2 linked regions of the Paraglaciecola sp. L3A3 genome follow. The protein of the gene in region 1 interacts with the protein of each later gene in a pairwise test. Links are inferred from orthologs where the notes say so. Each region holds a gene or a part of one and is shown on either strand. Other genes may lie near its edges.

What was found.
Region 2: the proteins of secD (region 1) and pheT interact in binary tests that used the Escherichia coli proteins (3 or more experiments, as listed by UniProt). The link is inferred for Paraglaciecola sp. L3A3 from one-to-one orthologs.

Annotation. Positions count from the first base shown.
Region 1 is NZ_CP047023.1:1,305,359-1,321,621, forward strand. Bases 13,146-16,069 are described here. They hold secD (protein translocase subunit SecD), read left to right. Parts: upstream 13,146-13,647; coding sequence 13,648-15,492; downstream 15,493-16,069. Other genes in these bases: tgt (tRNA guanosine(34) transglycosylase Tgt), read left to right, coding at 13,146-13,179; yajC (preprotein translocase subunit YajC), read left to right, coding at 13,222-13,560; secF (protein translocase subunit SecF), read left to right, coding at 15,503-16,069. Outside these bases: electron transport complex subunit RsxC, read right to left, coding at 1-1,945; electron transport complex subunit RsxB, read right to left, coding at 1,954-2,520; electron transport complex subunit RsxA, read right to left, coding at 2,520-3,101; GQR87_RS05420 (MATE family efflux transporter), read left to right, coding at 4,421-5,797; excinuclease ABC subunit UvrB, read left to right, coding at 5,802-7,820; gltX (glutamate--tRNA ligase), read left to right, coding at 9,110-10,510; more of tgt, read left to right, coding at 12,064-13,145; more of secF, read left to right, coding at 16,070-16,263. UniProt on the Escherichia coli protein: Part of the Sec protein translocase complex. Interacts with the SecYEG preprotein conducting channel. SecDF uses the proton motive force (PMF) to complete protein translocation after the ATP-dependent function of SecA.
Region 2 is NZ_CP047023.1:2,834,147-2,847,101, forward strand. Bases 9,831-12,839 are described here. They hold pheT (phenylalanine--tRNA ligase subunit beta), read right to left. Parts: upstream 12,523-12,839; coding sequence 10,138-12,522; downstream 9,831-10,137. Other genes in these bases: ihfA (integration host factor subunit alpha), read right to left, coding at 9,837-10,133; pheS (phenylalanine--tRNA ligase subunit alpha), read right to left, coding at 12,537-12,839. Also shown: alr (alanine racemase), read right to left, coding at 1-1,088; GQR87_RS11840 (aminotransferase class IV), read right to left, coding at 1,095-1,964; GQR87_RS11845 (S1 RNA-binding domain-containing protein), read left to right, coding at 2,130-2,987; GQR87_RS11850 (DUF2214 family protein), read left to right, coding at 2,999-3,439; GQR87_RS11855 (cystathionine gamma-synthase family protein), read right to left, coding at 3,784-5,022; GQR87_RS11860 (serine protease), read left to right, coding at 5,510-6,766; GQR87_RS11865 (FHA domain-containing protein), read left to right, coding at 6,757-7,713; GQR87_RS11870 (NRDE family protein), read left to right, coding at 7,739-8,500; GQR87_RS11875 (amino acid aminotransferase), read left to right, coding at 8,583-9,773; more of pheS, read right to left, coding at 12,840-12,955.

The sequences.
Region 1 (16,263 bases):
GTTTTGTCACTACTTGTTCTTGTGGCGCTGGTTCGATAGAGACTACTTGCTGATTCAACTCTGTTGTCTTTGTTTGTTCAACAATTTCTGCTGCTTGAATTTCAAGGCTATCAGCAGTTGATTGGCTAACTACTGCAGATTTTTTTACTTCAGGTTCGACGATTTCTTTAGCTTGGTTTGCTTCACTTTGTTGTTTAGCTGCTTGAGCCGCTGCCTTTTTAGCTTTTGCTCTAGAAATTGCCGCTTGCACTCTTTGGTTAGAACTCGCTGACTTTTGTTCTGCTGGGGCTTCAGCGATTTCTGAGTTTTGTTCTGTATTGGCAGTTGTTCCAGAGGTCTCAGTGTTGCCTGTTTCTGAGTCTGCGTTAGGTGCATTTACTGTGTCGGCTAATGCTTGTTTTTTAGCTTTTGCTCTAGCTAATGCTGCGGCAATTTTGTCTTTTGCATCATTACCTTTAGATGCCATAGCTTGTTTACGTGCTTCGGCGGCTAAACGATGTTTTTCGTCTCGTGCTTTTTGATCGGCCTCAAGTCTAGCTGCTCGTTTTTCAAAACGCTCCCTAGCTTTATCGGCCAGCTCTTTTTCTTGTTTTTCGGCGCGAATTTCTGATTTTGCTACCCGATAGTAATGCACCAAAGGAATTTCACTAGGGCAAACATAAGCACAAGCACCACATTCAATACAGTCAAATAAATTGTATTCTTGTACTTTATCCAACTCCTTGGCTTTTGCATGCCAGAACATTTGTTGTGGTAATAAACTTGCTGGACAAGCGTCAGCACAAGCTCCACATCTAATACAAGCTTGTTCGTGTAGTGTGGCTATCTCTTTGTCTGCGGGTACCAAAATACAATTGGTGATTTTGACTACAGGAACAGATTCATTGGCGACGGCGAAGCCCATCATAGGACCACCCATGATCACCTTAGTTTCTGTTTGTTTCTCTGCTTGGTACTGACATTCGTCTAATATATGTGAGATTGGCGTACCGATTAATGCCCAATAATTAGCGGGGCGAGCCATGGCTTCACCGGTTACCGTGACCACTCTTTGAATCAATGGTTTACCAGAAAATATGGCATCAGCTATGGCGAAACAGGTTCCAACATTTTGACTAATCACCCCTACATCAATAGGTAAACCTTTGGCCGGTACTTCTCTGTTGGTTACAATCTGAATTAACTGCTTTTCGCCACCTGAAGGATATTTTGTCGGAATTTCACATACTTTGTATAGTGGGTTTTCACGACAGGCAAGTTGCATTGCCTCAATTGCTTCAGGTTTGTTGTGCTCTATGGCAATGATGACTTGTTTTGGTGAAAGTAAATGAGTAAGTACATCAATGCCTTGACGAATTTGCCAAGCGTGTTCCCGCATCAATCTATCATCTGAGGTAATGTAAGGTTCGCATTCCACACCATTGATAATTAAAAACTCTACTTCTTTGTGAGTAGATAGTTTTATGTGGACAGGAAAACCAGCACCACCCATACCACTGATCCCTGCATCACAAATTTTACCTAACACATCCATTTTAGGATGGCTTTGGTAATCAATAAAAGGGGTGAGTTCAGCCCAAGCATCTTGTTGATCACTGTCTATTATGATTGTAAGTTCAGGTAAACCGGAAGGGTGGGGAGAGACATGTGGTTGTATGGCACTGACAACTCCTGAAGTGGGGGCATGTACAGGTACTGCATATGGATTCGTGCTTTTGGTTAATGCTTGTCCTTTTAAAACATGTTGACCGACTTCAACGATAATATGTCCTTCGATGCCTGTATGTTGTTTTACCGGAATAAATAACTGTTTAGCTATGGGTAATTGTGCAATAGGTTGCTGATTTGATAACTCTTTACGCTCAGCAGGGTAGATGCCGCCAGGGAAGTCCCATAGTTCATTGCTATCTAATTTATTTATTATGTCATCGAAGTGAGTTTGCATGGCTTCTATTAATTTATTTGTTTAATGGCTATGGGATCTAACTTCCACTGCCAAGATGCTGTGTTAGTGGCTACTGGTATCATATCAATACAATCAACAGGGCAGGGCTCGACACATAAGTCACAGCCAGTGCATTCGTCAGTGATTATGGTATGCATCTGTTTAGCCGCACCTAAAATAGCATCAACAGGACAAGCCTGAATACACTTGGTGCAGCCAATACATTCATCTTCGCGGATGTAAGCCACTTTTTTTACATCTTCTTGACCATGGGCTGAATCTAATGCGGTGGCCTCTACACCCATTAAATCTGCTAGTTTTTTGATGGTGGCTTCGCCGCCTGGAGGACATTTATTAATGTCATCACCATTGGCTATGGCTTCTGCATAAGGTCTGCAGCCTGGATAACCGCATTGGCCGCATTGTGTTTGTGGTAAAATGGCATCAATTTGTTCAACTAAAGGATCGCCTTCTACTTTAAATTTTACCGCAGCAAAACCTAAGATTGAGCCAAATATCAGGGCCATAATACCAATGGTGATTAATGCAGTGAGGATCATGAAAGTTAATGACATTAGAACTTCACCAAACCAGTAAAGCCCATAAAGGCCAAAGACATTAACCCTGCAGTGATCATGCCTATAGAAGCTCCTTTGAAGGGTTTAGGCACATCTGCCACAGCTAAACGCTCACGCATAGCAGCAAACAATATTAATACTAAAGAAAAGCCCGCAGCTGCACCAAAGCCATAAATGATTGACTCAACAAAGTTATGATCTTTGTTAATATTTAATAGGGCAACCCCTAATACTGCACAGTTGGTAGTAATAAGCGGTAAAAATATGCCTAATAAACGATATAAAGTCGGACTAGTTTTATGTACCACCATTTCAGTGAACTGGACCACGACAGCTATCACTAAAATAAAACTTAGGGTGCGTAAATAGCCTATATCTAGAGGCAACAAAATATAGTGTTCAACTAAGTAACTTGAAAGAGAGGCTAGTGTTAAAACAAATGTTGTGGCCATTGACATGCCGATGGCAGTTTCGAGTTTGCCTGACACGCCCATAAAAGGACATAAGCCTAGAAACTGGGCTAAAACAAAATTGTTTACCAGCACTGTGCCAATTAAAAGTAATAAAAAGTCGGTCATCTTAAGTGGGTATCTGCCAAAGGTAGAGAAATCCTGGCCATTATCTTAGTTTCAGCCGTCATTAACAACTTGATATTAAAAAGTTTATTGTAATAAGAGAGATTAATTATGAAAAACATAATGAAAGATGGAATTTGGGATAACATTTAGAAGATATGAGCCAAAATTTGGCTCCCCCTCCCCGACTCGAACGGGGGACCTGCGGATTAACAGTCCGTCGCTCTAACCAGCTGAGCTAAGGGGGAATTCAAATTTTCGTTTAAATAATTAATGCTAATTATTTAAATCAACTATAGTTGGCTCCCCCTCCCCGACTCGAACGGGGGACCTGCGGATTAACAGTCCGTCGCTCTAACCAGCTGAGCTAAGGGGGAACTATAGTTTCGTTAATAAACAAACTTGATTTGGTAAATCAAGCTGCTTTTCAACGGTGCGGAATATTAATGAGCAAGGTGCCTGCTGTCAACACTCAAAGTAAGTATTTTTTAATATTTTTTAATAATTGTATTTAAACTAAACAAAAGTACTAGTTCCTAAAATAAACAAGCTTTTTTTTCATGTTTTTAGAAAATAAATTGGCTGTTTTTGATTAAAAATCTTTAGTTTATTTTAAAGATTCTTTTTTACGGCTCTTATAGTTAATAGTTATTAATAAATGATTGAATACTGGGTATAAAAACAGTGTTTAATAAAAGTGTAACCTTAATAGGCCATACTGAAGGTTAGTGGTCACTAATGTCTACTATCGACCTTTAGTTGTTAAAACAGCGCCAATTATAGTGCTAACTCAGTTATCCACTAAACCTGTGGATAAGGTTGTGTATTAAATTTATAACTTGTTGCTATAGATTTATCTATTAATGTCAATAGCTGTAGTATGAAATAACTATTTTATAGTTAAAGGCTATTTAAAACAATAGGTTATGGTTTTTATTGAAATTTATTACGTTATTAGGGTTTAGAAGTAAATAACTATAATTTTAGTTGTGTGTTGTTTTTTAAGAGAAAATTTATTTTTTTAAAAGATCAATAGTTTTTATTAAAAATATTAGCTGACTTTTTTCTGTAACAGAGTTGACAAAATATGAATTATTAAGATCTAGTGGATAAAAACGTCAATAAATAGACACTCAAGTGTCTCTAAAAAAAGACTGGTTAAAATACATACTTATTTTACATTTATGTAACATTTGAATTGTCAAATATTGCTAAAGCTGTAATAAAATTCGCGTATCATGTCTTTTATAAAGATTATTAATTTAAGATGAAATTTTCTGTTGGTTAATTCATCTATTTAGCTAACCAAAGTGGAATAAATATTGAGTTCTCAAGCTAGTCAAACAAGAGCCCCTGATTTACTGAATAATGATATTGGTAAAACATTATACAAAATGACTATGCCTATGATAGTTGGCATGATCATGTTGATGACATTTGGTTTGGTAGATACCTTTTTTATTGGCATGATAGGGACTCAAGAATTAGCTGCTATTAGTTTTACCTTCCCAGTTACTTTTACTGTTATTAGTTTGAATATTGGCTTAGGCATAGGTACATCTGCTGTTATTGGTAAATTTATGGGCTCAGGTGCTCATGATAAAGCCAAAGAAACGGCAACTGGTGCGCTTATGTTAACTTTTGTCTTAGCTATTTCCCTGGCTATTGTGGGTGTGTTGAGTATAGAAAGTATTTTTACCTTATTAGGTGCCGACCAGAGTTTATTGCCGCTTATTAAAGATTATATGGTGGTTTGGTATGCGGCAGGTCTTTTTTTAGCCATGCCTATGGTGGGAAATAGTGTGCTAAGGGCTTCGGGAGACACTAAAACGCCAAGTTATGTGATGGCAGTTGGTGGTTTTGTAAATGTGTTACTTGATCCATTATTAATTTTTGGTTGGGGCCCCATTCCAGCCTTAGGAATTCAAGGTGCAGCCATTGCCACACTTATCGCATGGGCTGTCGGACTGTTTTATATTCTATATTTGTTGGCTATCAAACGAAAATTGATCGAACCAAGATTACTCAACTGGCAACAACTGAAGCGTAGCACTGGTGGCATTTTAAGAATTGGTATACCCGCAGCTGGAGCTAATATGCTTACACCTGTGGCTACAGGAGTAGTGACTGCCTTAGTTGCTGGATATGGCAATACAGCTGTCGCTGCATGGGGGGTTGGCGGTAGGTTAGAATCAATAGCATTAATAGTGGTGTTGTCTTTGTCTATGTCATTGCCACCTTTTATTAGCCAGAATTTTGGTGCCAATAACCTAGAACGTGTCAATCAAGCTTATTCATTATGCTTAAAGTTTATTTTAGCTTGGCAGTTAATCATTTTTGCTATTATTGCTTTCATAGCGCCGTTTTTAGCGGACATATTTACAGATGACCCTGTGGTCGCTGAGACTATTGTTATATTTTTGAGCATAGTGCCTTTAGGTTACGGTTTACAAGGGGTTATTATCTTAACTAACTCGTCATTTAATGCGGTGCATCTGCCTATGTCGGCACTTGGCTTAAGTATTATGCGATTATTTATATTTGTAGTACCAATTTCTTATTTTGGAGGTCTATTGTTTGATTTAAAAGGTATATTTGCCGCTGCAGTTGTAGCAAATTTATCGGTCGCTCTTATTGCTTTCTTGTGGTTTAAACATATTTTAAAAAACAAAATTAAATTAACAGCTAAGGAAGCCTAATATCATGAATAGACCCTTTGAATTATCTTCCTCTTATTCTCCTGCAGGTGACCAGCCTAAAGCTATTGAAGCCTTAGTCGAAGGTCTAGAAGATGGCTTGGCGCGGCAGATCTTATTAGGTGTTACAGGCTCTGGTAAAACATTTACTATGGCTAATGTTATCCAGCAGGTGCAAAGGCCTACTCTGATATTGGCTCATAACAAAACATTAGCAGCCCAGTTGTATGGTGAGATGAAAGAGTTCTTTCCTAATAATGCGGTAGAGTATTTTGTGTCTTATTATGATTATTATCAGCCCGAAGCCTATGTGCCTTCGAGTGATACTTTTATCGAAAAAGATGCATCGATAAACGAACATATAGAACAAATGCGTTTATCTGCGACTAAATCTTTAATGGAACGTCGTGACGTTATTATTGTGTCTAGTGTCTCTGCTATCTATGGTTTAGGTGATCCCGAGTCATATATGAAAATGTTGGTACATTTTCGTCAAGGCGACATTATGAATCAGCGCGACATCTTACGTCGTTTGGCCGAAATTCAATATACTCGAAATGATGTGGCCTTTGAACGGGGTACATTTAGGGTGAGGGGCGACGTGATTGATGTATTCCCTGCCGATTCAGAACGTGAAGGTATTCGTGTTGAGTTATTTGATGAAGAAATTGAACGTATTAGTATTTTTGATCCACTCACTGGTGCCATAGAAAAAACAGTGACCCGAGCCACTGTTTTCCCGAAAACTCACTATGTCACACCCAGAGAAAAAATTCTTGATGCTATTGAACATATTAAAGTTGAATTAAAAGAAAGACGTGAACAACTTAAATCTGTGAATAAATTAGTAGAAGAACAGCGTGTATCACAACGCTGCCAATTTGATATCGAAATGATGCAAGAGTTAGGGTATTGCTCTGGGATCGAAAACTATTCGCGCTATTTGTCTGGTCGACCACCTGGCGATCCACCACCTACCTTGATTGATTATTTTCCTGCCGATGGCTTATTGTTTATCGACGAATCACATGTAACCGTTTCTCAAATAGGCGCTATGTATAAAGGTGATAGATCCCGTAAGGAAACCTTAGTGGAATATGGTTTCAGATTACCTTCGGCCCTAGATAATAGGCCGCTCAAGTTTGAAGAATTTGAGCGCATTAGCCCACAAACTATTTATGTGTCGGCTACGCCCGGAAAATTTGAGTTAGCCACCGTGCCTGAAGAAGATATTGTAGAGCAGGTTGTAAGACCAACTGGATTAATTGATCCTGAAATTGAAGTACGTCCGGTAGGTACTCAAGTAGATGATTTATTGTCTGAGATACATAAATGTGTGGCTAAAAATGAAAGGGTATTAGTCACCACATTGACCAAACGTATGTCTGAAGACTTAAGTGATTATTTGGATGAACATGGAGTCAAAGTTCGTTATTTACACTCGGATATAGATACAGTTGAACGGATAGAAATTATACGTGATCTGAGAATCGGCAAGTTTGATGTATTGGTCGGAATTAACCTACTTCGAGAAGGTTTAGACATGCCAGAGGTATCACTAGTAGCGATACTGGATGCAGATAAAGAAGGTTTTTTACGTTCAGACAGATCACTGATTCAAACCATGGGACGGGCTGCACGACATTTGAATGGTCGAGCTATTTTGTATGGAGACAGAATTACTGGATCTATGCAAAGAGCGATGGAAGAAACAGATCGCAGGCGAGAAAAACAAAAAGCGCACAACCTGAAACACGGTATTACCCCTATGCAGTTGAATAAACCTATTACCGATATTATGGATGTAGGAGATGGCAAGTCAGACCAAGGAAATAAAGTTAAACTCAGGTTAGTGGCTGAAAAAGGTAAGAAATATCAAACTCTCAGTACTCCACAGTTATTGCAAAAAATTACTGAGCTAGAAAAAGTGATGTTTAAAGCAGCCAAAGACTTAGACTTTGAAAAAGCCGCAGGCTTGCGAGACGAAATAGAAGAATACAGAGCGCAGATCGTAAAAAATGCTTAACAAACAGCGGATAGTAAATAGATCGAAGTGAATAGACAAAGCTAGGAGCAAAACGCTTATTCAATTTAAGCAGACATATTCACTCGGTCTTTGATTGTAAAAAGTGGCGATGCTCATCGTACTTTTTTAAATATAATTCAAAGAGATGAAGAAGAAAGTGGTGGACGCTACTGGGCTTGAACCAGTGACCCTCGCCTTGTAAGGGCGATGCTCTCCCAACTGAGCTAAGCGTCCGAATTTATTTATACTGATTTGAACCAGTGATCCTTGCCATTCTTGTAATAAGAGCGGCGATGCTCTGTCTTTTTTCAACTGAGCTAAGCGTCCATAATTTGATCACTGGTTATGAACCAGTTTTATTATCGATTGAAAATCAATAATTAGTAATGTGGTGGACGCTACTGGGCTTGAACCAGTGACCCTCGCCTTGTAAGGGCGATGCTCTCCCAACTGAGCTAAGCGTCCGGGTTATTTATACTGGGATTAACCAGTGACCCTTGCCATTCTTGTAATAAGAGCGGCGATGCTCTGTCTTTTTTCAACTGAGCTAAGCGTCCATAATTTGATCACTGGTTATGAACCAGTTTTATTATCGATTGAAAATCAATAATTAGTAATGTGGTGGACGCTACTGGGCTTGAACCAGTGACCCTCGCCTTGTAAGGGCGATGCTCTCCCAACTGAGCTAAGCGTCCGAATTTATTTATACTGGGATTAACCAGTGACTCTTGCCATTCTTGTAATAATAGCGGCGATGCTCTGTCTTTTTCTAACTGAGCTAAGCGTCCGGGGTTATTTATACTGGGATTAACCAGTGACCCTTGCCATTCTTGTAATAAGAGCGGCGATGCTCTGTCTTTTTCTAACTGAGCTAAGCGTCCGGGGTTATTTATACTGGGATTAACCAGTGACCCTTGCCATTCCTTTAATAAGAACGGCGATGCTCTGTCTTTTTTCAACTGAGCTAAGCATCTAGATTTCATTTCACTTCAAGGCGTAGGCCTTAAGTGGAGCGCTATTATAGGTATGCTCAACAAACTGTCAACATCTAAATTAAAATTATTGTTTAACTGCATAAAAAGTATTCAAATTAGTTGTTTTATAATTGGTCATTCATTATGACTATGCATCATAATCCTTTTGGCTGTTTGATAAGCAATTAAGCTGTTTTGTGGGTTATCCCTTTATATATTTTAATCAGGATAGTGCTCTCTCTCGGAAAATGGAGATATAAATTCTTGTTATTGGCTGGTAAAATGCCGCCAATTATTTTTTAGGATAGATTTTTAATGTCAGTTGTAACACGATTTGCTCCTAGCCCCACCGGCTATTTACATGTTGGCGGTGCGCGTACCGCACTATATTCTTGGTTATATGCAAAAAGCCAAGGCGGAAAATTTGTATTACGTATTGAAGATACAGATATTGAGCGTTCTACCCAAGCTGCGATTGATGCCATTTTAGAAGGTATGCAATGGTTAGGATTGGATTGGGATGACGGGCCATATTATCAAACTAAACGTTTTGATAGATATAACCAACTTATTGATCAACTGTTATCAGAAGGTAAAGCCTATAAATGTTTTATGCCTGCTGCAGAATTAGATGCTATTCGTGAACAGCAAATGGCGAATGGTGAAAAACCTCGTTATCCTGGTACATGGCGTGATCGTACCGATTATCCTGAAGGACAACCTTTCGCTATTCGCTTTAAAACCCCTCTTGAAGGTAGTGTGACAATTAAAGATCACATTCGTGGTGAAATTGTTATCGCTAATCAAGAATTAGATGATTTAATTATTCGTCGTACCGACGGTGCCCCGACTTATAACTTTTGTGTGGTAGTTGATGATTGGGATATGGGAATTAGCCATGTGGTGAGAGGCGAAGACCATATTAATAATACGCCTAGGCAAATTAATATATTACAGGCTTTAGGTGCGCCTATCCCTGAATATGCCCATGTTTCTATGATTTTGGGTGACGATGGTAAAAAGTTATCTAAACGAACTAATGCGGTCGGCGTAATGGAGTTTCGTGATGATGGATATCTACCTCAAGCTTTATTGAATTATTTAGTACGTTTGGGTTGGTCTCACGGCGATCAAGAAATATTTTCTGTGGATGAAATGATTGAGTTGTTTAGTTTAGATGCAATCGGCCAGTCAGCTTCGGCATTTAACACAGATAAGTTAATTTGGTTAAATCAACATTATATTAAAACGTTACCTGCTAGCGAAGTGGCTGAGCATGCTAAATGGCACTTTGCACAGCAAGGTATTGATATATCTAATGGGCCAGCATTGGAAGACGTGATTACTGCACAGGCTGATAGAGTGAAAACTTTAAAAGAATTAGCCTCCATCAGTGCATATTTTTATCAAGATTATGAGAACTTTGATGAAAAAGCGGCAAAAAAACATTTACGACCCGTGGCAAAAGAAGCTTTATTGCTAGTGCAAACTAAATTATCTGCACTTTCTGAGTGGAATCCAGAAACAATTCATCAGGCTATTGATCAAACTGCTGAAGAATTAGGCGTAGGTATGGGAAAAGTGGGTATGCCTTTAAGAGTTGCGGTGACAGGATCAGGTAATTCACCTTCTTTAGATGTGACCTTAAATCTGCTAAATCAGGCTGAAATTGAACAACGTATAACCAAAGCGCTCAAATATATAGCAAACAGATAAAATTTTTAAAAAAATCGTTGACATGAAAAGGGGAGGTGCCTAGAATGCGCCCCGCTGTCACGGAATGACACCCAGTTATTCAAATAAGGCTTTAGCTTTAATTGATTAGGGGCCATAGCTCAGCTGGGAGAGCGCTTGCATGGCATGCAAGAGGTCGGCGGTTCGATCCCGCCTGGCTCCACCAATATCAAGGATTATTTACTACCACCTAGGCCAGTAAATAAAATGATAAGACAGATAAATGAATGCCTTAAGTGTTTTATTTATCGTAGACAATATTTTTAGTTGTTCGGAAAAGATAATGCCGCTTAGTTCGCAGGCTCACTTCTCCTAACAACAATTTATCAAAGCAGAGCTTTGATAAGAAAATTGTTGTCCCCATCGTCTAGAGGCCTAGGACACCGCCCTTTCACGGCGGTAACAGGGGTTCGAATCCCCTTGGGGACGCCATATTGATTAAATCACAGGATGTGATTTAAGTGTCAAAACAAGGATTATTCATTACCGCCTAGGCCAATGAGTATATAGTTTGATAAGAAGTTCTTTTTGTAGAGCATAAAAAGTTAGGTTACGCGATTCGCAGACTCATCTTTTCTTTACAAAGTTTATCGAAACTCGTTTCGATAAAAGAAGTTTTTGTCCCCATCGTCTAGAGGCCTAGGACACCGCCCTTTCACGGCGGTAACAGGGGTTCGAATCCCCTTGGGGACGCCATATAACGAAGCCGCTTAAGCAATTAAGCGGCTTTTTTATTGCCTGAAAGAAAATGATGACCCAAGGGGGTGAGAACCCCTGTCGGTTCGACAAAAATGTCTGGAACATTTTTGAACGTGCTTTAGCACGGCCGCGAAGTGGCGAGGGCATGGATAGCCCGAGTACAAATGTCTGGAACATTTTTGAACGTGCTTTAGCACGGCCGCGAAGCGGTAAAATACAAGGACGTATTTTATAATCCCCTTGGGGACGCCATATAACGAAGCCGCTTAAGCAATTAAGCGGCTTTTTTATTGCCTGAAAGAAAATGACTGTGCAGGGTACATAAGTCGATACTCAATAAAATATAAAAAACCAATTAGTGTTAAATTTAATGACTAACCTGAGTTCTGGATAAGAAGTATCGTCCAATCTTAATTTATCTTTACAATTCAATAACTTAATAATATTTACCCACTTCACCTCACATGAATGCTTACTCGGTGACGAAATTTTTGGGTATAGCAAGGCGGATTGTCGTACGTAATAACGTGTTATTGCTAGACAATCCAGCGCCGCTAGGCACAAAAAATCGTTATCGAGAGGTTCGGCTTATCCAGTATTCAGGTTGACTAGCCTTTCTGTTTTGACGTTACTCACCCTTTATCTTGTTTAGCTTAACCTAATTGCTTTAGTAGTAATTTATTGAAGGCATGTTTTACACCTTTAAAATCTATTTCTGAGGGCACTTATTAGTATTGATTGGTGCTAGTTTCGTATATAATCCTTCGACTTTTATAGGTAGGGTGCTGCTAAAAACGTGTTCTACGTAAATTAGCTGTTTGCACTAGGATATATTAATGAAATTTGAGTTAGAAAATACCGACGGTAAAGCTCGTCGAGGACGTTTGATTTTTGAGCGTGGGGTGGTAGAAACCCCCGCCTTTATGCCAGTTGGTACTTACGGTACTGTGAAAGGTATGACACCTGAAGAATTGAAAGAGACAGGCGCGCATATTTGTTTGGGTAATACATTTCACTTAATGTTGCGTCCTGGAACTGAAATCGTCAAACAACATGGCGATTTACATGACTTTATGCATTGGGACAAACCAATCTTAACCGATTCAGGTGGCTTTCAAGTATTTAGCTTGGGCGAACTTCGCAAAATCACTGAAAATGGCGTGACCTTTCGTTCACCTATTAATGGTGAAAAAATATTATTAACGCCTGAAAAGTCTATGCAAGTACAGCGTGATCTTGGCTCAGATATTGTGATGATCTTCGATGAATGTACACCTTACCCAGCTACAGAAAGTGAAGCTCGTGTTTCAATGGAGCTTTCTTTACGCTGGGCTAAACGAAGTAAAGATGAGCATGGCGATAGTCCAGCTGCTTTATTTGGTATTATTCAAGGTGGTATGTACGAAGGTTTGCGTGATGTCTCTCTACAAGGGCTAGAGGAAATTGGTTTTGACGGATATGCCATAGGTGGTTTGTCTGTTGGCGAGCCAAAAGAAGAAATGATCAAGGTATTAGATCACACTACAGATCAAATTCCCGCAGATAAGCCTAGATATTTAATGGGTGTAGGCAAACCTGAAGATATAGTTGAAGCGGTGCGCCGTGGAATCGATATGTTTGATTGTGTGATGCCAACTCGAAATGCCCGTAACGGTCATTTGTTTGTGACTAATGGTGTGGTAAAAATCCGTAATGCTGTACATAAGACAGATACTGGACCCTTAGACGATAAATGTGATTGTTACACTTGTAAAAACTATTCTCGGTCATATCTACATCATTTGGATAAATGTAACGAGATACTTGGTGCTAGGTTAAATACTATTCATAACTTGCGTTATTACCAAAGAGTTATGCAGGGTTTACGTGATGCAATCGCGGCTAATCAGCTAGATGAATTTGTTGCAGATTTTTACAGTCAAAAAGAGTTGCCAGTACCCCCTTTATCATAATAAGTGGTACTAATTAAAAAATAACTAACTAAAGAGGTAATTATGAGTTTATTTATATCAGATGCACACGCACAAGCTGCTCCAGGTGGCGCTGCAGGTGGCGGTTTTGAAATGTTGATCATGTTGGGTGTGTTTGGTTTGATCTTCTATTTCATGCTTTATCGTCCACAAGCTAAACGTGTAAAAGAGCATAAAAACTTGGTGTCTGCGTTGAGTAAGGGTGATGAAGTGTTAACCCAAGGCGGCATGGTTGGCAAAATTGCTAAGGTATCTGAAGAAAAAGATTTTGTTGAATTAAGCTTAAATGACAGCACTAATATAGTGGTACAAAAATCAGCGATTTCAGCTGTATTACCTAAAGGTACTATGAAGGCTATTTAAGTCATTGATGTTTGAGGGGCTTAACTTTTAAAGAATTTTCTTTAAGATATTTAAGCCCTTTTGTCATATAAACGGAAGGAATTTTTTGTGTTAAACCAAACTCCGCTATGGAAGTACTTTTTGGTGATCTTTGTGGTCGGCATGTGTGCTTTGTATGCCTCTCCTAATTTATACGGTGAAGACCACGCCGTGCAGATTTCCGCTAGTAAAAATGCTGTTGTTAACGAATCAACAGTGTCTCAAGTTAAAAGTGAATTAGCTGCGGCTAATATTTCAACTAAAAAAGTTGAATTTGAAGATGGGCAAATTTTAGTTCGTTTAAATGACTCTGATAGTCAATTAGTTGCCCGTGAAAGAATCGAAAAATCTCTTGGTGAAAACTATATTGTCGCTATGAACCTTGCACCTGATACTCCTGAGTGGCTAGAAGCTCTAGGTGGCGTGCCAATGAAGTTGGGTCTAGATCTTCGAGGTGGTGTACATTTCTTAATGGAAGTGGACATGAAATCAGCGTTAGAAAAGTCTTACGAAGATATGGTCGGTGACTTTAGAACTGCTTTACGTGAAGAAGGTATACGTTACCGTACAGTTAAACAAATGGATGATGGTGTTGATATCTATTTCCGTGATCAAGAAACCTTAGACAAAGCGGATTTCTTCTTAAAAAATCGTAACCGTGATTTAGTGTTTAATGAAAAAAGTGGCCTAATTATTTCAGTCTCTATGTCTGAGCAAAAACTGAAAGAAACACGAGATTATGCGGTAAAACAAAATATTACCATTATACGCAATCGTGTAAACCAATTAGGTGTCGCAGAACCTACAGTGCAAAAACAAGGTCCAGACCGTATTGTTGTGCAACTTCCTGGTATTCAAGATACGGCGAAAGCTAAAGAAATTTTGAATGCAACCGCCACTTTAGAATATCGTGAAGTGGATATTGATCATGATGTGCGTGATGCAATAAATGGTCGAGTTCCCCCTGGTTCAGAATTGTTACCTTACGAAAAACGTGGCCCACAACTACTTAAAAAGCGAGTTATCGTTAAAGGTAGTGAAATTATTGATGCTAATAGTGGTGTTGACCAAAATGGTATGCCTAAAGTATCTATTTCATTGAACTCAAAAGGTGGAGCTAAAATGCTTAACTTCACTAAACGTGCGGTGGGTAAACCTATGGCCGTGGTGTTCATTGAATATAAAGCTACGGGCGAACGTGATGCGAATGATAAATTGATATTTGAAGCAAAACGTAACGTTATCAGTGTAGCGACAATTAATGGTGTGTTTAGTAATCAGTTTGAGACGACTGGTTTAGATTCACCTAAAGAAGCACATGACCTTGCATTATTACTTAGAGCTGGAGCATTGATTGCACCTGTGCAAATTATTGAAGAACGTACAGTCGGACCCAGTTTAGGCCAAGAAAACATTGATCTAGGTATGCAGGCTATTATTTGGGGTTTTGTTGCTGTATTAGTATTTATGCTGGTGTACTACAAAAAATTTGGTTTTGTCGCCAATATCGCTCTTACTTTAAATTTAGTGATGATAGTCGGTATTATGTCTATGATCCCTGGAGCTACGCTCAGTTTACCGGGTATGGCAGGTATTGTTTTAACTGTAGGTATGGCCGTTGATGCTAATGTGCTGATATTCGAACGTATTCGAGAAGAACTTGCAGAAGGACGTAGTCCGCAGCAGGCCATTCATCATGGATACGATAGTGCGTTCTCTACTATTTTAGATGCAAACATTACCACCTTCTTAGTAGGATTAATTTTGTTTGCTATTGGTACAGGACCAATTAAAGGCTTCTCCATCACTCTAATGATAGGTATCGCCACTTCGATGTTTACAGCGATCATAGTGACTCGTGCAATAGTGAACGCATGGTGGGGCGGAAAACGCCTAACCAAGTTGTCGATATAGGAGTCTATTGATGCAAATATTAAATATGAAAGAAACAGTGTCATTTATGTCACTGAAAACACCAGCAGCAATTTTGTCAATTGTGTTGATTTTAGGCTCTATTGTTTCTTTAGCCGTGAACCAACTAAATTGGGGCTTAGATTTTACTGGTGGTACACAGATAGAAGTGGGCTATACACAAGCGGCTGACTTAGATCAAATTCGTACCCAACTCGAAAACTCTGATTTTAAAGATGCCGTGGTACAGAATTTTGGTAGTAGCCAAGATGTATTGATCCGATTAGCTTCTCGTGAAGGTGTTAAACCTTCTGAGTTAGGAGATGCAGCTCTTAAAGTGTTACGTGAAGCTGATGCCACAGCTGAAATGCGTGGTAGTTCTTATGTTAGTTCTAGTGTTGGTGAAGAGCTGACAGAACAAGGTGGCTTAGCAATGTTAGTGGCGCTTTTGTGCATATTAATCTATGTTGCTTTACGTTTTGAATGGCGCTTTGCGCTAGGCTCTGTAGCTGCGTTAACTCACGATGTGATTATTACTCTTGGTCTGTTTTCAGTCTTTCAATTGGAATTTGACTTAACAGTACTCGCTGCTGTGTTAGCTGTCATTGGTTATTCACTGAATGACACCATAGTTGTATGTGACCGAATTCGCGAAAACTTTCGCAAAGTACGGAAAAGTGAAGCTGAAGAAATCATCAATATTTCTTTGACACAAACTTTAAACCGGACGATTGTGACTTCTTTAACGACTATCTTAGTATTATTGGCTTTGTT
Region 2 (12,955 bases), 1.5 Mb from region 1 along the record:
TTCACACGACTAGGCATGCGTGTCACTAATTCATAACCAATAGTATCTGCCCACTTGGCGACTTCATTAACTGACAGATTTTTACCCCAAAGTTCGACATCAGCACCAATTGCAACATCTGATATTCCGGTAACATCAACACAAATTAGGTCCATAGACACTCTGCCTACTAAGGTTGCTCTTTGTCCATTCACGATAATGGGTGCACCAGATTTTATATTTCTTGGATACCCATCACCATAACCCACCGCGACTGTTGCTATGACGGAGGGTTTGGAAGCGGTCCAAGTATTACCATAACCCACTGAATCACCCGCTTCAATATGGCGAACCGCAATCACCTCAGAACTAAAGGTCATAGCTGGGAGCAATTTGTCGCCCTGTGTATGAGGAGTATCGAATGGGCTAATTCCATACAGCATTAAACCCGGCCGTATCCAATCTAAATGATAATCAGGCCAGCCACATATAGCAGCTGAATTGGCAAAACTCGTTACTATACAGTTTTTATTCACCCCTGCGTGATATTCAATTAGTTCGAGACATTCAGTAAAAGACTGATATTGCAGGCGAGTAAAGCCATTTTTTAGTTCATCCGCACAAGAAAAATGACTCATTAAAATGATTTGGCTAATATTCGGCGAGTCATTCAACATACTATACACAGAATGGGCAAACTCTGCAGATATCCCTAAACGATGCATGCCCGTGTCGACCTTTAACCAAACACGGATCGGTTGAGAAAATGTCATACTCAATATTTCTATGACTTGTCTTTGAGTGTGCAAGACCAATTCGCAGTCATTAGCTAAGGCAAGATCAACCTCATCTACGGTAAAAAAACCTTCAAGCAACAAAACGGGCTTACTAATACCAGCTTGTCGTAAATCTAAGGCTTCTTCCAAGCAAGTCACAGTTAACATGTCAACTAAAGGTTCTATCGCCTGCGCCACTTGACCAGCACCATGCCCGTAAGCATCAGCTTTGACAACCGCAAGTGTTTTAGAGTGTGGTGCTAAAGATTGTGCCAATTGACAGTTGGCCCGAATAGCGGCTAAATCTATAATTATTTTTGTAGGTCGTGACATAAGTGATTAATAATTAAATTTATTTTTGCTGTATAAAGTTTGCGCCAATTGCCAAATATCCCCTACTTTTCCATTCCCTATGGGTTTACCGTCTAGTTCAACAACAGGCACTATTTCTTTACTCGAACTGGTAACCCAAAGTTCATCTGCGTTACGCACTTCGTCCATAGTCACCACTTGTTCTTCAATCGTTAATGTTGGCTCTTGACGTAAGATATCGATCAACATTAAACGGGTTATACCAGGTAATAATTGTTTATCCAAAGGAGGCGTCAACACACTAGTACCTTTGACTATAAACACATTACACGAGCTGGCTTCTGTTAATTCGTTTTGGGCATTATATAAAATAGTCTCATCTACACCTGATTCTTGACCCGATTGAAAATGCATAACGTTACCTAATAACGAAGTCGATTTTATATCGCAATGTTTCCAACGATGATCTTCAGCACTATTCGCTTTAAACTGCTTAGTCAGGGTTTTATCAGCAGCTGGCTCAGTTGGTATTTCATACACAAAGGCAAATATCGTAGGAGTAACTTTATCAGGAAATGCATGGAAACGTTTAACATCGGCCCCACGACTTACGTGTAAATATACACCTAGATTTCCATTACCGTTTTTAGCCGTTAAGTTTTCTGCAATATCCCGCCAATATTTATCACTTTTAGATAACTGAATGCCAATTGTAGCTAAACCTTGTTGCATTCTTTTAATATGCAAAGCAAAGCCAACGAGTTTACCGCTATATGAAGGTACCATCTCATAAATTCCGTCTCCAAATAAAAAGCCTCTATCCATTGGCGATATTTTCGCCTCATGCATCCGCATATATTCGCCATTTAAAAATACTATATCCGTGTTAGAGCCCATAAAACGTAAAATTCAGTCAACTTATTTATAATTAGATTATGCCATGGTTCCCGTTACTAATTGACTAATAAATGTGTCAAAATATATTTTTTATAGGCTTATTGCTATTGACTGGAATAAGTTACAATACGCTTAAGTTTTCAAAAAAAGATAATTGCTCAAACTATGTTACAAGTTGGAATGGTTCACACCTTAGAAGTCATCAATGAAGTTCCTTTTGGTTTTTACCTAGATGGTAAAGACAAAGGGCAAATTTTATTGCCTACCAAAAATGCACCACTGGGATGTAAAATGGGTGATATGGTTCACGCATTTATTTACCACGATAGTGATGATCGCATTATTGCAACAACTAGACGTCCTAAAGTGTTCGTTGATCATTGTGCATATTTAAAAGTTGTGAGCATTACCCCAATTGGTGCATTTGTGGATTGGGGGCTAGAAAAAGATTTATTGGTGCCTTATAGCGAACAAGCTTACCCCATGTCTGAAGGAATTTCTTACGTGGTGTATGTATTCTGTGATGATGAAACTGGACGTCTTGCGGCATCTACTCGTTTAAGTGATTTTTTATATGAAGAATCAAGTGAGGAAGGCGGCACTTTTGAACCAAAACAAGAAGTAGATTTACTCATTTGTGGTAAAACAGATATGGGATACAAAGCCATCATTAATGGTTCTCACTTAGGCCTATTATTTAGAGATGAAGTATTCAAGCCGATCAAAATAGGCCACTCAATGAAGGGCTATATCAAATCAATTCGTGAAGACGGTAAAATCAATTTATGTTTCCAATTTCATGATCCCACTGCACGAAACACCCTAGAAGAACAAATAATAGAAGATCTTATTGCCCACGACGGCTTATCCACTTTGACTGATAAAAGCCCTGCTGATGAAATTTCTAAACGATTTAATGTCAGTAAAAATGTCTATAAAAAAGCGCTAGGCTCGCTATATAAACAAAAGCGTATTTTATTAGATAAAATAAAAGTGACGTTAATAAAAAAAACGGATAAATAGCAGGATAAATCATGGATGAAATACTGGTACGTTACTGCCATTTTATAGGTATTATCGTTTTAGCTGGTACCTTAGTCGCTAAACATATGATGCTGACAGGAGAGCTTAATCTGGCACAAATGCAGAAAATAGCGAGGATCGATAGAGTGTATGGCCTAAGTGCATTAATCGTGTTATTGGCTGGTTTAACCCTTTGGTTTGGAGTGGGTAAACCAGCTGAGTTTTATGCTAAAAATTGGGTGTTTCATTTAAAAGTGAGCCTATTCATTGTAATGGCATTACTGTCCATTTATCCGACAATTTATATTAATAAAATCTGTCGTGCTAAACAAAAATTGGTCAATGTACCTAAATCTATTATCAATACGGTACGACTGGAACTGACTTGTTTGGTGATCATACCTTTGTCCGCAGTTTATATGGCAAAAGGTTATGGCCTTTATGCGTCCTAAGCTTCAAGTTTAGTTAGTTCAAATTTAATTTTACTATCTAACCTGAATACTGGATAAGCCGAACCTCTAGATAACGCTCTTTTTGTGCCTAGCGGCGTTGGATTGTCTAGTAATAACACGTTATTACGTACGACAACCCGCCTTGCTATACACAAAAATTTCGTCACCGAGTAAGCATTCAGGAGAGGTGATTTGGGTGCACGTTATTAAGCTATTGAATTGTAATGATAAATTCAGATTAGACGATACTTCTTATCCAGAACTCAGGTTATCTATCAAAAAAGGCATCGTCTTTTAAACAATGCCTTCTTTGACTTTTTTTATCTCTTTGCGGCCGTTATCGCTTAAAATTGAGCGAAAGCATTTTCAAAATCAGCAACCAGATCATCATTGTCTTCAATTCCGATAGACATTCTAATCATGTTGTCACTAACTCCCATTTCTTCACGCTGTTTAGCCGTTGATTCATAATAAATAGTTGAAGCAACAGGTAAAGCTAAAGTTCGAGTATCACCAAGATGAGTGGCACATATAACCAACTTTAAGGCATTTAGAAAAGCAATAGGGTCAATATCATCAAGCAAATCAAAACTTAAAATTCCACCGTAACCTTGGAAGTATTCTCGGGCTAAATAATGTTGGGGATGATTAGCTAAACCTGGATAATAGACTGCGGCTACTTTTTCGTGGTTTTGTAAATAATTCGCAATGCGCAATGCATTGTCATTCATTTTATTGGTGCGTAAGACTAACGTCTCTAAGCCAATAGAAATATCATGAGCGGCTTCTGGAGATAATGTTGCCCCCATATCCCTCAATCCTCTTTTACGAATTTGAGTTAAGCCCCATAAACTTGGATCAGTACCGCGATAAATATCCAAGATATTATCGAATGTAGACCAGTCATATAAGCCAGTGTCGACCACACTTCCGCCTAACACATTGCCGTGACCCGACATATATTTTGTCAGCGAGCTGACGGTGAGCGAAGCAAGAACAGATTTAGCATCAAACATATTAGGTGGTGTCATTGTGCTATCAACTATGAATAAGGCGTTTTGCTCTTGGCAATATTGTCCAATTGCACGTAAATCTGCTACTTGAGTAACTGGATTGGCAATCGTTTCTAAATACACAGCTTTAGTATTGGCTTTATAAGCTTTTTTAACATTTTGCACATCAGTCACATCAACAAAAGTCAGTTCAATTCCTAATAACTCCATTGTTTCGGTGAAACTACGGGTATTACCAAACAGAAAATGACTGACAATAATGTGATCCCCTGCTTTGAATAAACTCATCATTAAAGAAGAAATAGCAGCCATCCCAGTAGCAAATGTAACCGCACCAATCCCGCCTTCTAAATGGTTTAATATATTTTGCAAGGCTGCAGTTGAACCACTCGATGAACGTCCATAAACATGACCGAGTTTTTTTCCCTGAAAAACATCGACTATGTCTTGTGCTTCAGAGAATTCAAACAAAACTGAATTACTAGTAGCTTGATGCACAGCACCATATTGAGGATTATTAAGTAAACGATCGGCATGAACTAAACGAGTTGTAAAACCTTTATTTTTCAATCTTTATCTCCAGTGCGATAACAAGATCTATTATCAATTAACCAAGAGCCTAAGTAATTCACTCAATATGAGGGTTAATTTGGCAAATTTATTTTGTATATTGTTACTCAACTAAGGAGTAACACAAAATCGCATATGTTTTTTCTTATAATCAAATGCATATATAAAGCATTGAAACCTATTGTATATCACTCACCATGAAATCCGTACCGTAACTTAAGCGGTGTTATGCATGAAAACAAACAAACCGCTATTTTTAACCACAACCCAACAAACAGTTAACCTTTATTAAACAAAATGGATTTTTATTATAACTAATTTATAAAGAAACACTGTATTCGAGCGACAAACCATTTCATTCTTGCTCTGTGCAATTTAAACTAACTGTATAGAGGCTATTACTCTTTGTGAAGAAGCCCTAATGTTAGGTCATCAAAAAAGTACTTAATCTTAGTCAAATTCACCTTATTTTATTGGAATGCAGATATTGAGAATATTAGTAATTTTGTTGTCTTTGGTTTTCGCTCCGGCGCATAGTCAACAGACAGCTCAGAGCCTTTTTGGCCAGTATCAAAACGCTTTATATCAAATCAAAATAATTGATTTAGAATCAGGCAACAAATCTTCAATTGGCTCAGGGTTTCAAGTAGATTTGCAAGGTAATATAGTGACAAACTATCATGTAGTTTCAGAATATATATATTATCCAGAAAAATTCCGTATTGAATATATGGATCATTTAGGTCAAGAAGGGCAATTACAATTAATTGATTTAGATGTGATTAACGATCTTGCCTTAGTACGAAAAGTTCAGCTAAATGATACAGAAAGTGCTTTTCCTATCGCTTTATCATTACCTGAACAAGGCAGTGATATTTATTCACTAGGTAACCCTCATGACTTAGGCATGATAGTGGTACCGGGAACCTTTAACGGATTGAAAAAAAATAGCTTCTATCAAAGGATACATTTCACCGGGGCCATAAATCCTGGTATGAGCGGCGGCCCAGTAGTCAATCACAAAGGGGAAGTAATGGGTGTGAATGTTGCAACCGCAGGTAATCAGATTGGCTTTCTTATCCCTTTAGCCAAAGTCATTGATTTACTCAGTAACCAAGATGCTGAGCCTATTTCAAACGATCGACTAAAACCTCGTATCCAAGAACAACTGATGGATAACCAACAAAGGTTATTTTCTCGTCTAAAAAATCAAAATTGGAAAACAGCGAGCTTAGGAAAAGCCTCAGTCCCTTCCCAAGTTACAGAGTTTGTCTCTTGCTGGGGCGACTCAAATGCGAATAATAAAGATGCCTTGTTTTTATCTGTAGAAAACCGTTGTCGATTAGATGAACAAATTTTTCTGCATTCAGATTTAAATACCGGCTCTCTTGAATTGGACTTTGAATGGTTAGAAGGAAAGTCATTAGGTCAACACAGGTTCTATTCATTTTATACCGACAGTATCACTGGTGCAGGTCCTGGCAATAAAGCAGGCAAAGTTGATATTACTAATTATCGTTGCCAACAAGATAAAGTCACCAATATACATGGTGTTTCAAGCAAGACTGTTTTATGTTTGCGGGCCTATAAAGACTTTGACAAATTGTATGATGTATTATTTGTGGCAGCCACATTAGATCACGATGAAAATGGTTTGATAAGTCATTTCACCTTGGCTGGAGTAGCAAAAGAATCAGCTTTGACATTTACTAAAAAATTTATGGATTCAATTGAATGGCAATAGTTTTAGAGCTCCTCTCCCGTAAAAACATTCCTCTCAAACATTTTAAGTTTGAACAAGACTATGTATGTGTAGGGCGTGATTTTAACAATGATTTAAGATTAGACGACCCTTATGTCTGTCCTAGCCATATGTTAGTTGCTATTGACCCTGAATCGGGGCAATTGGTAGTTAATGATTGTCAATCGACTAATGGTATTAAGGTCAATAATAAGTATGTTAAGCAAGCAAATTTAACGTCCAATGACATAATCAAAATTGGCCGCACTAGACTACGTATAATTGATACAAAAATTCCCTTACCTGTTGCTATGCCTCTTAGTGAATTAGAAGAAAATTTGAATTGGTTGAACCGTGCATTCTTAACAGTATTTTTAACCTTTGTTTGTCTTAGCTATATGCTAATCGCAAAATTCATCAATAGTATTGAAGAATTTAATTTAATCAGTGTTTTAACTTCACAATTAAGTCAACTGGCCATCATCTGTATTTGGCCATTATGTTTTGCTGCATTGGCTAAAATTTCTAAGAAAGAAAGCCATTTGGTGAATCAAGTCAACTTGACCTTGATCACTAGTTTATTAGTATATGTCCTCAGCTTATTAGAAAAAGTAGTCATTTTTAACATTCAACCAGGTGCATGGTTCAATTGGCTTGAACTGGGTGTATTTTCTATCATAGTGGTTAGTTTCATTTGGTTAAGTTTATTTATAGCCTTTCACCAACCAGATAACCGACGTAACATTATTACAGCGGCTTTATCATGCATGGTTATTATTCCAATTTTCGCTATGGGTTACTTAAAGGACGATGATTTTAATAGTCGACCTAATTATGATCCTACCCTACTTGCTCCTAGTTATAATTTAACAGGAACTATATCAAGTGTTGAATTTGTCGATAGTTCTGAACGTTTATTTGATCGAGTTGATAAATTAAGAAATGACTAAAATGAAAAAACTATAAGCTTTTATTATGTGTATATTATTTGTTGCGATTAATAAAAATCAAGATTATCCACTGATGATTGCTGCCAATCGTGATGAATTTTTTGCTCGGCCGACTGCTGAGTCAAACTTTTGGTCAGATAATAACAATATATTAGCAGGCAGAGATCTAGAAGCCGGTGGGAGTTGGATGGGGATTAACCAAGGCGGATTTTTGGCTGCATTAACCAATATTCGCAATCCTCAACGTAATAATACAAAAGCAATCAGTCGAGGTAAATTGGTCTCTAATTATCTTACACAGCCAAGTCAAAATTATGCAACAAACCTCAGCCAAACAAAAGACCAATACAATGGATATAACCTATTGTTTGGAAAATGGGACAAGCTAGAAGTATATAATAATCATTTTGATCAAATTGTTTCTTTAACTTCGGGGATCCATAGTCTTTCGAATGAGAAACTAGATAGTAGTTGGCCAAAAATGAACAAAGGTAAAAGTAAATTAGAAACTTTATGCCAAACTCAAAAAAATATCACTCCTGAAAATTTATTTGACCTACTATTTGATAGTAACAAAGCTGACGATCAGCATCTTCCTAAAACTGGCATTTCACTGGAGCATGAAAGACGACTATCACCAATTTTCATTTTAGGAGAAGAGTATGGGACTCGTTCTTCAACTGTACTTACAGTCGATAAAAATCAACAAGTAAATTGGTACGAACGGACGTATAACAATAAAGCAAATTGTTTGTCTGAAAAAAGTTTCCATTTCAATATAAAATAGAGTTAATTTTACTCGAATTTTTCAATACTAGTGGCATAATGCACCGATACGCTAGTCATCAATTTTACCACTAAGGAACATCATGTTTGAAGTATTGCCTCAACTACCCGCAGATCCTATATTAGGTTTATCCACCGCTTTTAAAGCCGATACAAATCCTAACAAAATTGATTTAGGCGTAGGTGTTTATAAAGACGAACAAGGTCATACACCGATCTTAAGTTCAGTGGCTAAAGCACAAACAATTTTATTAGACAAAGAAGATTCTAAAACCTATATCACCCCACAAGGTGTGCAAGGGTATATAGATGGCATGTTACAGCTAATGCTGGGCAAAGATAGTCCAGCTTTATTAGCTGATAGAATAGCAGCAGTTCAAGCTCCTGGCGGCTGTGGAGCACTTAGGATCTTAGCTGAGTTAATCAAACGTTGTGATGATCAGTTAACTGTTTGGGTAAGTGATCCTACCTGGGCTAACCATATACCATTAATTGGTAACGCTGGTCTAAAAATCGAAACTTACCCGTATTTTGATAAAGACAGTGCTAGCATAAAATTTGATGCCATGATTGATTGCCTAAAACAAGTTAAAAAAGGCGACGTGGTGTTATTACACGGATGCTGCCATAACCCAACAGGTGCAGATTTAACTAAAGAACAATGGCAAGTGGTTTTAGAAACCGCTCAACAAACTGGTTTTATTCCTTTTGTTGATGTTGCATACCAGGGCTTTGGTGACGGATTAGAAGAAGACGCTTACGGAATGCGTTTAATGGTGAATAACCTACCTGAAGTTGTCATTGCAGCTTCATGTTCGAAAAACTTTGGTTTATATCGCGAACGTGTTGGTATCGCAGTAATGGTGACTGAAAACTCGGCTACCCGTCAAGCTATTCAAACACAAATACAGTCAATTGCTCGTGGTATTTACTCTATGCCTCCTTCATACGGTGGCGCTTTGGTAGATATTATCTTAAATGATGATGTATTACGTGCTGAATGGATGGGTGAAGTAGAAGCTATGCGCAGTCGCATGCAAGATCTGCGTACTCTACTGGTTAGTAAGTTAACTGAATACGGTTCACAGAAAGATTTTGAGTTTGTAAAAAAACAAAAAGGAATGTTCTCTTTCTTATGTATCACTCCAGAGCAAGTGCAAGCGATGCGAGATCAGCACAGTGTGTATTTTGTCGGTTCGAGCCGAGTAAATATAGCCGGCATTAGTCAATCTAATGTAGATGCGTTAGCTAAAGCTTTAGTTTCTGTGCTATAAACAGTACAAATTATAAAAATAAAAAAACCGGCAATTTGCCGGTTTTTTTTGTATTAAAACAATTTATTCAAAAGGTTTAGAACTCTCTACACGACTTTTTAGTTTCTGGCCAGGTCTAAAAGTCACCACTCGGCGTGCTTTTATTGGAATGTCTTCCCCTGTTTTAGGGTTTCTTCCTGGACGCTCATTTTTTTGTCTTAGATCGAAGTTACCAAATCCAGAGAGTTTAACCTGCTCGCCAGACTCCAAAGCTTCACGTACTTCTTCAAAAAAAGTTTCAACAAGATCTTTTGCATCACGCTTGTTGAGCCCTAACTTTTCAAATAAATGTTCCGCCATTTCGGCTTTGGTTAATGCCATAAAATCAATCCCTCAAAGATGCTTCAAATTTTTCTGATAACTCGGCCACAATCCCATCAACCGTTGCCTGAATGTCACTTTCTGCTAACGTCTTAGATTTATCCTGCAAGATAAGTGAAATCGCGAGGCTTTTCTTACCTTCTGCAATTCCCTTCCCTTTATACACGTCAAACAAGTTTAGGCCAACTAGTTGATTTGCGCCAAATTTTTCGATACTAGTCAAAATTTCACCAACTACTTTATCATCGTCTACAACGATTGCAATGTCACGTCGATTTGCAGGAAATTTTGATATTTCTTCAGAAATAGGTAGTTTTTTTACGCCAAGAGCATTAATTTCCAATTCAAATACGAAAGTACGGCCATTTAAACCTAATACTTTTTCAAACTGTGGATGAACCGCACCTAGATAACCAAGTAATAGATTATCTTTATAAATTGCAGCACTTTGACCAGGGTGTAATGCGTTTTGCTGAACAGCAGTAAAGTAGTAGCCGGTCACACCTGCACTATCAAGTATGTTTTCAACATCACGCTTCACATCATAAAAATCTGCTGCGCGAGTAGCACTGTCCCAATTTTCTTCATTAAGATTACCGGTTATCACACCACTTAATACTAATTCTTGTCTAACACCGGTTTTTTCTGACTTATCTGGGATAAATCTTAGTCCAGATTCAAATAGTCTAATTCTAGGTTGTTGACGCTTCTGGTTATAGGAAACGGCTTGCAACAAACCAGTCCATAAACTAACTCTCATCACAGACATTTCTGAGGAAATAGGATGAGGTAAAACTAAGCCTTCAATTTCAGGATATAAAAGAGTTTGTATTTTCGGATCAACAAATGAATAAGTAATGGCTTCTTGGTATTCACTTTCGACTAAAACTGTTTTTAGCTGTTTTAATTCTACTTTGCTCTCTTGATGTTTAGACATCTTAAGTGTCGATACTGGCGAAACGTTCGGAATTTGGTTGTAGCCGTAAACTCTAGCCACTTCTTCGATCAGATCTTCTTCAATGCTAATATCAAAACGATAAGGAGGAACTGATACCTGCCAAATGCCATTTTCAAATGACATAGCAAAACCTAAACGCTGAATAATATCTGATACTTTATCTGCTGATATTTCAATACCTAATACACTCGTCAAACGATTATGTCTAAGTTTAACTGATTGTGTTTTAGGTATATGGCTTTGTTCAATAGCTTCAACTATAGGGCCGGCTTGACCACCAACAATATCTAATAATAAGGTGGTAGCTCGTTCCATAGCGGTTCTTTGTAACTCAGGATCAACGCCACGTTCGTAACGATGAGATGCATCGGTGTGCAAGCCGTATTGTCTAGCTTTACCCATAATTGCATCACGCGCAAAAAATGCGCTTTCTAGAAATATATCTTTACTGGTTGAAGTAACGCCAGACTCTAAACCACCAAATATACCAGCCATAGCCAAAGGCTTATTAGAGTCTGCAATAACCAGTGTATTAGCTTGTAAAGTCACTTCATTGCCATCTAACAGTGTTAGCTTCTCATCTTGTTTAGCAAGTCGAACAATTACATCGCCTTCAAGCTTGTCATTGTCAAAAGCATGCATCGGATGACCAAGCTCTAACAACACAAAGTTTGTTACATCAACTACAGGATCAATACTTCTAATACCTGAACGTCTTAATTTTTCTACCATCCAAAGCGGACTGGTAGCATTGAGGTTAATATTTTTTATTATACGCCCTAAATATCGAGGACAGGATTCAGGGTTAGCTAATTGAATATTTCTACTATCAGAAATTTCAGTCACGACATCAGCGACTACTTGCTCAGTAACATTCGTTTGATTTAGCACTCCAACTTCACGAGCTAAACCTTTGATACCTAAACAATCGGCACGGTTTGGCGTTAAATCCACTTCGATAGTGACATCATCTAAAGATAAATATTCTCTAATATCTTGACCAATAGGTGCATCTAAAGGCAGTTCTAAAATACCATCTGAATCTTCGGAAATGCCTAACTCAGAAAAGCTACATAACATACCAAATGAAGGTTGGCCTCGTAATTTTGCTTTCTTAATTTTAAAGTTACCAGGCAACACAGCCCCGACTTTGGCTACTGCAACTTTTAAACCTTGACGACAATTCGGTGCACCACAAACGATATCAACGAGTTCATCGTCGCCGACATTGACTTTGGTAACTTGTAATTTGTCTGCATCTGGATGTTGGCCACATTCAACTACTTCACCGACTACCACACCGCTAAATTCACCAGCAACGGCTTCTACACCATCAACTTCTAAACCGGCCATACTCAATTGCTCAGAAAGAGCATCTGTAGATATGGAAGGATTAACCCATTCTCTTAACCACTTTTCACTAAATTTCATATTCTTGGCTCGGCTTAATTAAATTGCTTAAGGAAACGAAGATCGTTTTCGAAGAAGGCACGCAAATCATTCACTTCGTAACGCAACATAGTTAATCGTTCGACGCCCATACCAAAAGCAAATCCTGTATAGACTTCTGGATCAATATTGACGGCTTTAAGTACATTAGGATGGACCATTCCGCACCCTAAGACTTCAAGCCACTTACCATTTTTACCCATAACATCTACTTCAGCCGAAGGTTCTGTAAAAGGAAAGTATGAAGGTCTAAAACGTACTTGCAGATCTTGTTCAAAGAAATTATTCAGAAAATCATGTAAAATTCCCTTTAATTCCGCAAAACTAACGTTTTTATCCACCATTAAACCTTCAACTTGATGGAACATAGGTGTATGAGTTTGATCGTAATCATTTCGGTAAACCCTACCTGGTG